2 linked regions of the Victivallis lenta genome follow. The protein of the gene in region 2 interacts with the protein of the main gene of each other region in a pairwise test. Links are inferred from orthologs where the notes say so. Each region holds a gene or a part of one and is shown on either strand. Other genes may lie near its edges.

The links. The genes of interacting proteins can lie anywhere in the genome.
Region 1: the proteins of eno (region 2) and rpe interact in binary tests that used the Escherichia coli proteins (3 or more experiments, as listed by UniProt). The link is inferred for Victivallis lenta from one-to-one orthologs.

Annotation. Positions count from the first base shown.
Region 1 is NZ_VUNS01000001.1:393,508-396,409, forward strand. It holds rpe (ribulose-phosphate 3-epimerase), read right to left. Parts: upstream 1,855-2,902; coding sequence 1,147-1,854; downstream 1-1,146. Other genes in the region: FYJ85_RS01585 (hypothetical protein), read right to left, coding at 1-38; FYJ85_RS01590 (aminomethyl transferase family protein), read right to left, coding at 35-1,144; FYJ85_RS01600 (discoidin domain-containing protein), read right to left, coding at 2,139-2,902. UniProt on the Escherichia coli protein: Catalyzes the reversible epimerization of D-ribulose 5-phosphate to D-xylulose 5-phosphate.
Region 2 is NZ_VUNS01000002.1:438,154-446,054, reverse strand. Bases 2,991-5,787 are described here. They hold eno (phosphopyruvate hydratase), read left to right. Parts: upstream 2,991-3,650; coding sequence 3,651-4,925; downstream 4,926-5,787. Other genes in these bases: FYJ85_RS03805 (hypothetical protein), read left to right, coding at 5,184-5,787; FYJ85_RS03815 (LemA family protein), read right to left, coding at 2,991-3,456. In the rest of the region: FYJ85_RS03835 (pyruvate formate lyase family protein), read left to right, coding at 1-435; FYJ85_RS03830 (glycyl-radical enzyme activating protein), read left to right, coding at 437-1,336; FYJ85_RS03825 (TPM domain-containing protein), read right to left, coding at 1,354-2,082; FYJ85_RS03820 (TPM domain-containing protein), read right to left, coding at 2,084-2,857; more of FYJ85_RS03815, read right to left, coding at 2,884-2,990; more of FYJ85_RS03805, read left to right, coding at 5,788-7,901. UniProt on the Escherichia coli protein: Catalyzes the reversible conversion of 2-phosphoglycerate (2-PG) into phosphoenolpyruvate (PEP). It is essential for the degradation of carbohydrates via glycolysis.

The sequences.
Region 1 (2,902 bases), on a different replicon or contig from region 2:
AGTCCGAGCAGCACCAGAGGAAAAATCAACATCTTCATGGCAGGAAAAAATCTCCTTTCGCCGAGCCGCCGCGATAGAAAGGCGGTTCGGCAATCCGGCCCGGCAGCCGGGCATCGGTCACTTCACACCACAATTCAGACCCCGGAGGCTGCATGCACGCAAGATCGAGGCGGCACAGCGCAGCGGCGGTTTCGAGCGACGGGCAGAAACTGCCGCCGGTCACGACGCCGACCACCTCCTCCGCCGCATTCAGCACAAGCGTCCCCTCACGGGCGGCGCGCCGGGTTTCGAGCAGCAGCCCGGCCAGCACATGGCGCTGCTTCCGGTTCAGCAGCGCCTGCCGCCCCGGAAAGCTGCGCGCATCGTCGAGCCGGACAAGATCGCCGAGCCCGGAGTCGAGCGGCGAAAACTCCGCCGTCAGCTCGCGCCCGCAGGCCGGATACCCCATCTCGAGCCGCAGCGAATCGAGCGCGCCGAAACCGGCCGGCATGACCGGCTCCGTTTCGAGCAGCAGATCCCAGAGCTGATCCGCATATTCGAGATTGAACAGCAGCCGGAATCCCTCCTCGCCGGTCGCTCCGGCGCAGGCGGCGATCGCCCGGAATCCGTCGATTTCGACCGTGCCGCAGCAGCTGTATTCCGGCAGGGGACCGGCCGCGAACGATTCGAGCACCTTCCGCGCCTCCGGCCCCTCGAGCCCGAGGCAGGCCAGAAGCGGCGTCAGCTCCTGAACTTCGGCCTCCCTTCCGGCGATATGGGCGGAAATCCGCTCCAGGTCGCCGGCTGCGCTGCCGGTATCGGTAACCAGCAGAAAATCGTCCTCGGCCATCCGGAGCATCAGCACGAGAGAAAGAACGCCGCCTGTTTCGGAAAGCATGAAATTCCGGCGGCAGCGCCCGATTCCGAGATCAGCGGCCGGGCGCGCAAACAACGTGTCGAGCGCCGGCGCGGCCTCCTTTCCCGCCACGCGCAGCTTCCCGTAGGAGCAGAGGTCGAAAACCGAACAGGCCGAGCGCGTATGGCGATGCTCGGCGATGATGCCTTCCGGATAATAGAGCGCCGTATTCCAGCCCGCGCGCGGCGTCATTTTCGCGCCGAGCTCGATCTCATACCCGGTCAGCGGAGTTGTTTTCAGCGCCCCCATGTTCAGAGCTCCGAATCGAGCAGCGCCGTCGCGGCATGCAGCTCGGCGACAGCCGTTTCGATACCTGCGCGGTGGCGGAACACGCTGGTTCCGGCCACGATCATATTCGCGCCGTGGGCGGCAACCGTCTTCACCGTCTCCGCATCGATGCCGCCGTCCGCCTCGAGCTGGACATGGAGCCCGCGACGCAGAATTTCGCGCTTGATCGCGGCGCACTTCGCCATCTGGTCCGCCATGAAACTCTGGCCGCCGAAACCGGGTTCGACGGTCATGACCAGCACGAGGTCGATCCGGTCGAGCCACGGAAAAATCTCCTCAGCCGGCGTCGCGGGCTTCAGCGAAATCCCGACCGTGCAGCCGGCTTCGCGGATCGCGGCGATGACGTCGCCGGTCGGCTCCGGGCACTCGAGATGAAAAGTCAGGTGATCGCTGCCGGCATCGGCGAACGCCTTCGCATAGCGCATCGGCTCGGAGATCATCAGATGCGTATCGAACAGCATGCCGCTCGCTTTGCGGATGCTTTTGATGACCGGGGGACCGAACGAGATGTTCGGCACGAAGTGACCGTCCATCACATCGAGATGGATGACGTCGGCGCCGGCGGAAGCAGCGCGTGTGATCTCCTCGTCGAGACGCCCGAAATCGGAAGCCAGAACCGACGGCGACACGAGAATCCGATCGGTCGGCAGTTTGCGCAGGTCGTTGATCATAATATTCTCTTTCTTTTCTTCTTCATTCAAGAGGAGGCAACTCCCCCCGCTCCCCGGAGCGTAATGCACCCCTTGCGGAATCCGGTTGCGGGACCGCGCCCTCACGAATTCCGTCAGGGCCGGACGGCCTTGCCCCCGGAATGCCCCGGCCTCCGGACCGAGGAACTTCATTCAGAGAATATAACCGCTCGCCTCCCGCTTTTCAATTGCATCCGGCAGAAAACAAAAAAAACGCGGAAGCGGGGGGAAACCGCCGTATTCCTCCCCCGCTCCCGCACCCGTTTTCAGTTTCCGGTAAACTCCCCGGTGCTGATGGAGCCGCCGAGAACCGGATAAGGAGGAACCTTTTCGACGATCCGGCAGTCGGCCTGAACCGCCGGAAAATTCCCGTCGCGGTCCGTCACGACGATTTTGCCGCGCCACTCCTTCCGGAAGGAGGCGGGAGCCGTGAGCTCCATCCGCAGCAGCCGGCGCGACAGGGGCGGAACCTCATAGGCGAGCTCGGTCCTGTCCGCTTTCCACCCCTCCGGCAGCTCGACCGAAAGCGTGCCCCTGCGGGGAGTTCCGGTCGGGTTGGCCAGCGTGATGACCGCCTCCTGCGGCTTCCCGGCCGGGAAGCAGTAGAGCTCCGAACGGATCAGGATCTTGTGGCTGCGGAAATAACTCTTCGTCTTGTACAGCTCCGTCAGCTTCTCCGACGCGGTACGCGCTCCGGCGTTCGCCAGATCGGCGGCGGCGCGGTTGAGCCAGATATCCCGCGCAACGGCGTCGCCGTCGGAGTCGTACTGCATCGCGAACTGCACCTCTTTCTGGGCGCGCGAAGTCAGCCGCTCCGAGTCGAGCAGGACGCCGTTGTCGCCGGTGCGCGCCCGGATGGCCTCCCACTGCCCGGCAACCGCCCGGCGCAGCTCCTTTACCGTCGCGGGGGCGGAGACCTCCTCCTTCTCCCGGCGCGCAAGGCAGATTTCCAGATTGGTCAGCACATCGAGAACGAGATTCGTATCGTACAGCACATCGCTCTCCAGAGAACCGCGAAAGGCCGAAATGC
Region 2 (7,901 bases):
AACAACCGCCTTTTCGGGAAGAAAACCGGTGCGCTGCCGGACGGAAGCAGGGCAGGGGAGGAGTTGTCGAAGAATACCGGCGCTTCGGCCGGGCTGGATCGGCGCGGGGTGACCGCGCTGATCAATTCGGTCACAAAACTCGACCATACCGGTTTTGCGGATGGGTCGGTGCTCGACATCACGCTGCATCCGAGTGCGGTGTCGGGGCCGGACGGCGCGGAACTGATCGTGGACCTTGTCCGTACCTTTTTCGCCAGAGGCGGCCAGTCGGTTCAGTTCAACATTTTCGATGCGGAGACCCTGCGCCGGGCGCAGCGGGAGCCGGAGAAATATGCGAATCTGCAGGTTCGCGTCTGCGGCTGGAACGCGCGTTTCATCGACCTGTCGGCCGAGGCGCAGGAGGCGTTCATCGCCGCCGCCGGCGGGGAGGCGTGACATGAATACCGTTCCGGTCGCAGAAATCAAGCATATGGCGGTCCACGACGGACCGGGGATGCGCACAACCGTGTTTCTGAAGGGATGTCCGCTCCACTGCATCTGGTGTCACAACCCCGAGTGCATTTCAGCTGCGCCGGAGCTGCTGTTTCGTGCGGCGCGCTGTACGGCCTGCCGCCGCTGCGAAGCCGTCTGCCCGCACCGTGCGCACCGTTTCACTTTGAATGGCCATGAATTTCGGCGCGGGCTCTGTGACGGCTGCGGCGCGTGCGCGGAGGTTTGTCCGGCCGGAGCGCTCACGCTGTGCGGCCGTTCCGCCGCCGCCGGCGAGTTGTATGACGAGCTGATGGAGGATGCCGATTTCTACCGGATTTCCGGCGGCGGCGTGACGCTTTCCGGCGGGGAGCCGCTGCTTTATCCGGCCTTCTGCCGCGAGCTCTTCGCCGTCCTCGGCCGGGCCGGTATCCATCGGGCGCTCGATACTTCGGCGGCGGTTCCGTGGGAGGCGTTCGAAACCGTCCTGCCGGAGACGGATCTGCTGCTTGTGGATTTCAAGCACCCCGATTCCGGCCGCCACCGCGAGCTGACCGGGCAGGACAACCGGTTGATTCGGGAAAATCTACGCCGTCTTCAGGCCGCCGGAGTGCCGATTGAAATCCGCATCCCGCTCGTGCCGGGCTGCAACGATGCGCCGGAAGAACTGGAGGCCGCCGCCGGCTTTCTCGCCGAGCTTCCGTGTGTGGTTCGCGTGAAGCTGCTCGCTTATCACAGTTTCGCCCGTTCGAAATACGAAGCGGTCGGCCGTCCCGACACCATGCCGGAGGTGCCGTCTCCTGACGGGGATGAGATGGAAGCTGCTGCCGCGAGACTGCGCGCCCGCGGGCTTGCGGTTCTGCTGTAAAATGGGGCGGGACGAGCTTACCAGCCGCCCGAGGCTCCGCCGCCGCCGCCGCGGCCTCCTCCGCCGGAAAAACCGCCGCCGCGGCCCCCGCCTCCGGAGAAACCGCCGCCCCCTCCGCCTCCGCCGATGAAGAAGCCGCCCGCTCCGCGTGTCGCAACCAGAAAAATAACGATGAAAATAAGGATCGGCCAGAAGGAGCCGCCGCCGGACTCCGGAGTCCTTTCCTCCTCCGGTTCCGTTTCGGCGAGGCCCTCCGGCGCTTTGCCGGTGACGAATTTCTGTACCATGCCGACCGCGTGTACAGTACCTGCCGCATAGCGGTTTTCACGGAAGTACGGGGCGAGCGAGCGCAGCACGTCTCCGGCACGTGCGTCGTTGATCGCTCCTTCGAAACCGTAGCCGACCTCGAGGCGTGTTTTGCGGTCGTCGACCGCGATGATCAGGATGACTCCGTCATCCTTGTCCTTGCGGCCGATTTTCCATTTGTCCATGACGGCGATGCCGAACGTTTCGATCGGCGTGCCGTCGAGCGTTTTGACGGTGAGGACGGCCATCTGGCCGCCGCCGGTTGCCTGCTCGAACTCCCGGATCGCGTTCTCGATCTCCGCCGCTCCGCCCGTACCGAATATGCCGGCGCGGTCCACCACTCTGCCGGTCAGAGGCGGCACGTCGAGGCCGAATCCGGCCAGTGCAGGCAGAAGCGCAAAGAGCAGCAGCGCTGCCCGGAGACAGGAAGTCATACTCATTTTACCAGCTTCCCGTCATACCGTGACCGCCGCCGCGGCTGTCGCGGCCGGCTCCGTCTTGTTTCTCTTCGTCGTCATCTTCGCCATCGCCATCGTCATCTTCGTCCTGTTCCTTCTCCGCATCGTTCTCCGTATCCGGCGTTTCCTCCGCGTTTTCCTGTTTTGCCGCAGGGATCTGTTTTTTGCGGACCGCTCCATAGATGAAGATGGCCAGAACCGCCGCGACAATGACGATCATTCCGGTCGGAAAACGGTTCTGCGCGGAGGACTCCGGAGCCGCGGGCTTCCGTGCGGCCTGTTCCGGCGCAGCGGCGAGAACGGGCAGCCCGGCGAGGATCGCTTCGCCGTATTTTTTCTCCCGGAAACCCGGCTGCACGGTGCGGAGGAAGCGTTCCATTGCGGCATCGTTCCATTCATCGGTCAATCCGGGACCGACTTCGACCCGTATCCGGCGGTCTTTGACGGCGATGAGCAGCAGCAGCCCTCGGTCCGCCTCCGGCTTTTCGCCGGTCCAGCGATCCATGACCGCGGCGCCGAGCGTTTCGATCGGCATCCCCTCCAGGCTCCCGACCGTCATTATCATTGTTCGGCATGATTTTTCCGCTTCAAGCTTCTCCAGCGCGGCGGCGATGGCGGGCGCCTGCTCCTGCAGCACCTGCGCCTGATCGACGATTTTTCCGGACAGGGGCGGGATTTCCAGGCCCGGCGCCGGGAATACGGCTCCGAGCAACAGAAGAACGGCGCAAATCCGGAAACAGCGGGTGAATTTCGACATGGCTGACTCCTTCGGGTGAATCCGGCTCAGAACTGCACGGCGGGCGGCTTCTGGACCGCCGCGCTTCCTTCCGGCGGCTGGAAATATTCCGCCGGAGAAAGTCCGAGGCCCGAAGCGAATAACGACCCCGGGAATTTGCGGATCGACGCATTGAACTCCCGCGCCGTATCATTGTAACGCGTGCGGGCCACGCTGATGCGGTTTTCGGTTCCGGCCAGCTCGTCCTGCAGGCGGATGAAGTTCTCGTTCGCCTTCAGGGTCGGATAATTCTCGGCGATGGCCAGCAGCCGGCCGAGCGCCGATTCGACCATGGCTCCGGCTTCGGCTTTCGCGGCCGGCCCTTTGGCCGCCAGCAGCCGGCTGCGGGCGTCGGCGATTTCCGTGAAGATCTTCTCTTCGTGCGCGGCGTATCCCTTTACGGTGTTGACGAGGTTCGGAATCAGGTCGGCGCGCCGCTGAAGCTGGGTGTCGATCTGGCTCCAGGCCGCTTTGACTCCCTCGTCCCGTTCGATCAGCCCGTTGCGGATGGAAATGGCCGCGATGACCGATATGATGACGATTGCGACGATGATTCCGATGGTGATGAGCAGGGCTTTCATGATTTCCTTTCGTGGTCAATCGGTTGTACTCCGCAGAGAAAGTAACCCGTTTTTGCCGGATGTCAACAGGTTCCGCCGGAAAAAATCCGATTTCTTGCCGCTCTCGCGGACATTTTCGGGGAAAACCTTGACTTTTACCGGAAACGGGAGTATTATTCATACGGTGCCCAACCACTCACAGAGGAGATTGTATCATGTCCGAAATCAGAGAAATCTACGGGCGGGAAATTCTGGATTCCCGCGGCAACCCGACGGTCGAAGTCGAAGTCGTGCTGGAGTCCGGCGCGACCGGGACCGCCGCCGTGCCGTCCGGCGCTTCGACCGGGGAGAACGAGGCGCTCGAACTGCGCGACGGCGACAAGAAGCGCTACGGCGGCAAGGGCGTCCTCAAGGCCGTTGCCAACGTCAACGAAAAAATCTTTCCGGAACTCGAAGGCATGGAGGCGCTCGACCAGATCGGCATCGACCAGGCGATGATCGAGCTCGACGGCACGCCGACCAAGGAGAAACTCGGCGCGAATGCGATTCTCGGCGTCTCGCTGGCCGTGGCGCGCGCTGCGGCGTCCGAGCTCGATTTGCCGCTTTTCCGCTATCTCGGCGGCGTGAACGGCAAGGTGCTGCCGGTGCCGATGATGAACATCATCAACGGCGGTTCGCACTCCGACGCGCCGATCGCGTTTCAGGAGTTCATGATCCGTCCGATCGGCGCCGACCGTTTTTCGGAAGGACTCCGCATGGGCGCCGAGGTGTTTCACGCCCTCAAGCAGATTCTGAAGAAGAAGGGGCTCTCCACTGCGGTCGGCGATGAAGGCGGCTTCGCACCGAACTTCAGAGGCGGTACCGAGGAGGCGCTCGATTCGATCCTGAAGGCGATCGACCTCGCCGGCTACAAGCCCGGCAAGGATCTGACCGTCGCGCTCGACTGTGCCGCGAGCGAGTTTTATAAGAACGGCATCTACAATTACAGCAAGTTCGAGGGAGATAAGGGGTGTGAACGCAATTCCGCCGCGCAGGTCGAATATCTCGAGGAGCTGATCAAAAGCTACCCGATCGATTCGATCGAGGACGGCATGGCCGAAAACGACTGGGAGGGGTGGAAGCTCCTGACCGAACGCATCGGCGACCGCTGCCAGCTCGTCGGCGACGATCTCTTCGTCACGAACGTCAAGTATCTGGCCAAGGGGATCGAGCTCGGCTGCGCGAATGCGATTCTCGTCAAGGTCAATCAGATCGGTACGCTGACCGAGACGCTCGATGCGATCGAAATGGCGCACCGCGCCGGTTACGCCGCGGTCATCAGCCACCGTTCCGGCGAGACCGAGGATACCACCATCGCCGATATCGCCGTCGCGACGAACGCGGGGCAGATCAAAACCGGTTCGCTGTCGCGCACCGACCGGATCTGCAAGTACAACCAGCTGCTTCGCATCGAAGAGCTTCTGGGGGACCTCGCCATCTACGGCAACTGAGGCGCCGGAACGTCCGCCGCCTCCGCGTTCCGGCAACGCGGGGGCGGGTATGTTTTCCGCCGCGGCCCGGAGCGGATCCGGGCCGCGCGTGTTTTTGCCGGAAACACCTCGGCTGTTTTGTCGATAATTCACGTTTTTTTCTGGTTTCGGGTTGACTTCGACGCATTTCTGAGCCATAATACTACGGGAGAAATAATCGGACACTGTATAACGGTAGAGGCGCCGGTATTCATCGGCCGACCAGGACGGAGGTGACGTATGACTGAACCCAGAAGGCCAGGCCGGATCCAGGGAGAGTGGATCTGGAAAAACTCACTGTTGAACCACCCGGACAGCTTCCTCCTCATGCGCAAGGAGTTCGTCTGCAATCTGGTCGAACTCGAAACCAATCTCTGGATCAGTGCGAACTGCGCCTACCAGCTGTTCATCAACGGCCGTTTCGTCGGATTCGGCCCGCGCGCCCACCAGAACTGCGGAACCAGCTACATCGACCTGCATGAAGTGACCTATTATCTCGAATCCGGGATCAATGTCATCGCCGTGCTCGTCTATTACAACGCCGATCAGGGCGGCTGCAACAAACATACGCCCGGACTCTGGTGCCAGATGGAGGCGCAGGGCAAAATCATTCTGTGCAGCGACTCGACCTGGGCCGTTCGCGAGGGCGGCTGCTTCTGCACGCCGCGCGCCCGCATTTCCAAGGATCAGGGCATGAGCCAGTATTTCAACGCCGACGACTGCCCGCTCAACTGGACGACGCCGGTATTCCTGCCCGACGCGAGCTGGGCGCATCCGGACCACACGACGGCGGTCGGCGAATTCGGCAGCCGGCTTGAGATTCATCCGCTGGCGCCTCCCGGAATCGCGGTCGAAAGTCCGGCGCCGCTGCCGTTTGCGCGCGGCCGCATCACATCGCTGCCGAACTGGACGCAGGTCGCGTTCGAGGAGACCGACTGCGACGGCATGGAGACTTACGCCGCGAATACCTTCCTCTTCTGCGAAGCGGACGAGGAGCTTCCGGTGCGGCTTTATTCCGATGATCCGCTGAAGTTCTTCTGCAACAACCGCCTGGTCCTCTCCGCCCGCGAGACGATGGGCGGCGAAGTGACGCTGCCGCTGCGCTCCGGCTGGAACCGGCTGCTGCTAATCCAGAATCCGAGCCGTCACTCGATGGGGCTGGTCATGCTGCTGCCGGCGGTCGACGAGTTCGGCGGGGAGCGTGAATTCTGGTTCAGCCGCGAACCCGATTCCGGCGCGTCGGAGGGGTGGAATACGGTCGGCCCGCTCAAGCTGTCGCTGGAGGAGGCGACGCCTTCGCTGAAATTCGAACGGCTTCGCGTCAAAGGCTATTCGTCCTCGCTGCCGGAGCTGACCGACCCTTATGCCCTGCTGAATGCGAGCCGCTTCGAGCCGGAGAGCTGCGATGCCGGGGAGGACGAAGCGGCGCTGGCCTGGAGCCGTCCGCTCCAGACCAACGATTATGTGATCTACAAGCTCGATATGATCCGCTACGGCTTCGTTCGGGTCACGCTCGAAGCGACCGCCGGGGACCTGGTCGACATCACCATCGGCTGCCGCCGTACCGAAACCGGTTTCATCACGCCGGGCAAGGATACCCGGGGTACCGGAACCATCCGTTGCCGGAACGCCAGAAACGTCTATCTGACCTTCGTGCCGAACGATTGCTTCTACATCATGATTTCGATCCGTCGCGCCGCCGGCAGCGTCAAGGTGCTCGGCGTCGGGTTCGACGAATTGACCCGCGCTGAACGGCAGGAGACCGTCTTCCACTGCTCGGACGAGCTGCTGAACCGGTTCTGGGAGATCGGCCGCCAGACCTTGCGCCGCTCCGCCGCCTTCGTGCCGCTCGCCGAATCACGCGCCGACAACGACTGTTATATGCTCGATGCCTATATCGATGCGGTCAATATGGCTGCGGTGTTCGGAGACTACGAGTACGCGAATGCGCGTCTGCAGCAGTTCGTCGATGCGCAGCTCGAAAACGGCGACATTCCGGCGCTGACCTTCGGGACGCGCCACGCTTCGCAGGTGCATCAGCTTTTCTTCTTTCCGGTCTGGATTTACTATAATTACCGCTTTTCGGCGAACATCACGCGGCTCAGGGAGATGATTCCGAGTCTCGACCTGACGCGGGAATATTTCGAAGCGATGATCGACGAGGAGACCGGGCTGCTGACCGATGCGGAGATCCGGTTCGGCTTCCAGAGCAAAATCAGTTTCGGCGAATTCAAGGAGGGGGAGATTCCAACCTATCTGAACGCGCTGTTCTGCCGTTTCCTGCTCTCTTCGGCTGAAATTTACCGGACGCTGGAGGATTGGGAACAGGCGGAGCACTGCCTCGCGCTGGCCGGCCGGGTCGCGGCCGCGCTGCGAGACCGCAACTTCGATCCGGCCTGCAGCCTCTTCTGCCGCTGGTCGCTCGAGAGCGAACGCATGCCGGACCACAATCTGTTCGCGAATTTCTGCGCGATGTACGGCGGAGTCCTGCCGCTTTCGTCGTTCGAACACTTCTTCTACAGCTTTTTCAACTACGATCCTCCCTACGACCGCAGCGATGAATCGCGCCATCCGTATTTCCACTTCCTGTTCATGGAGATGATGTTCGCGCTCGGGCAGAGGGAGTGGCCGTTCCGGTACTTCCGCGATTACTGGTCGAAGCGCATGTGCAGCGAGTCGATGGCGTGGCGGGCCGATTTCGACTGCGACGACCCGGCACCGACGAAGTTTTCCGAGGGGAGCGGCGTTTCTCCGAACATTTTTCTGCTGCGCGAGGTCCTCGGCATCCGCATTGCGGAGGCGGGCCATTCGGTCGTCTATTTCAACCCGGCCTTCAAACTCGTCAGGTCAGCGGACGGCATCGTGCCGATGGCGCGCGGACGGCTCAAGGTCAAGTGGGAAGTGCTGGATGACGGTGTGCTGGATGTTACGCTCGATGCGAGCTTCCCCGTAAAAATC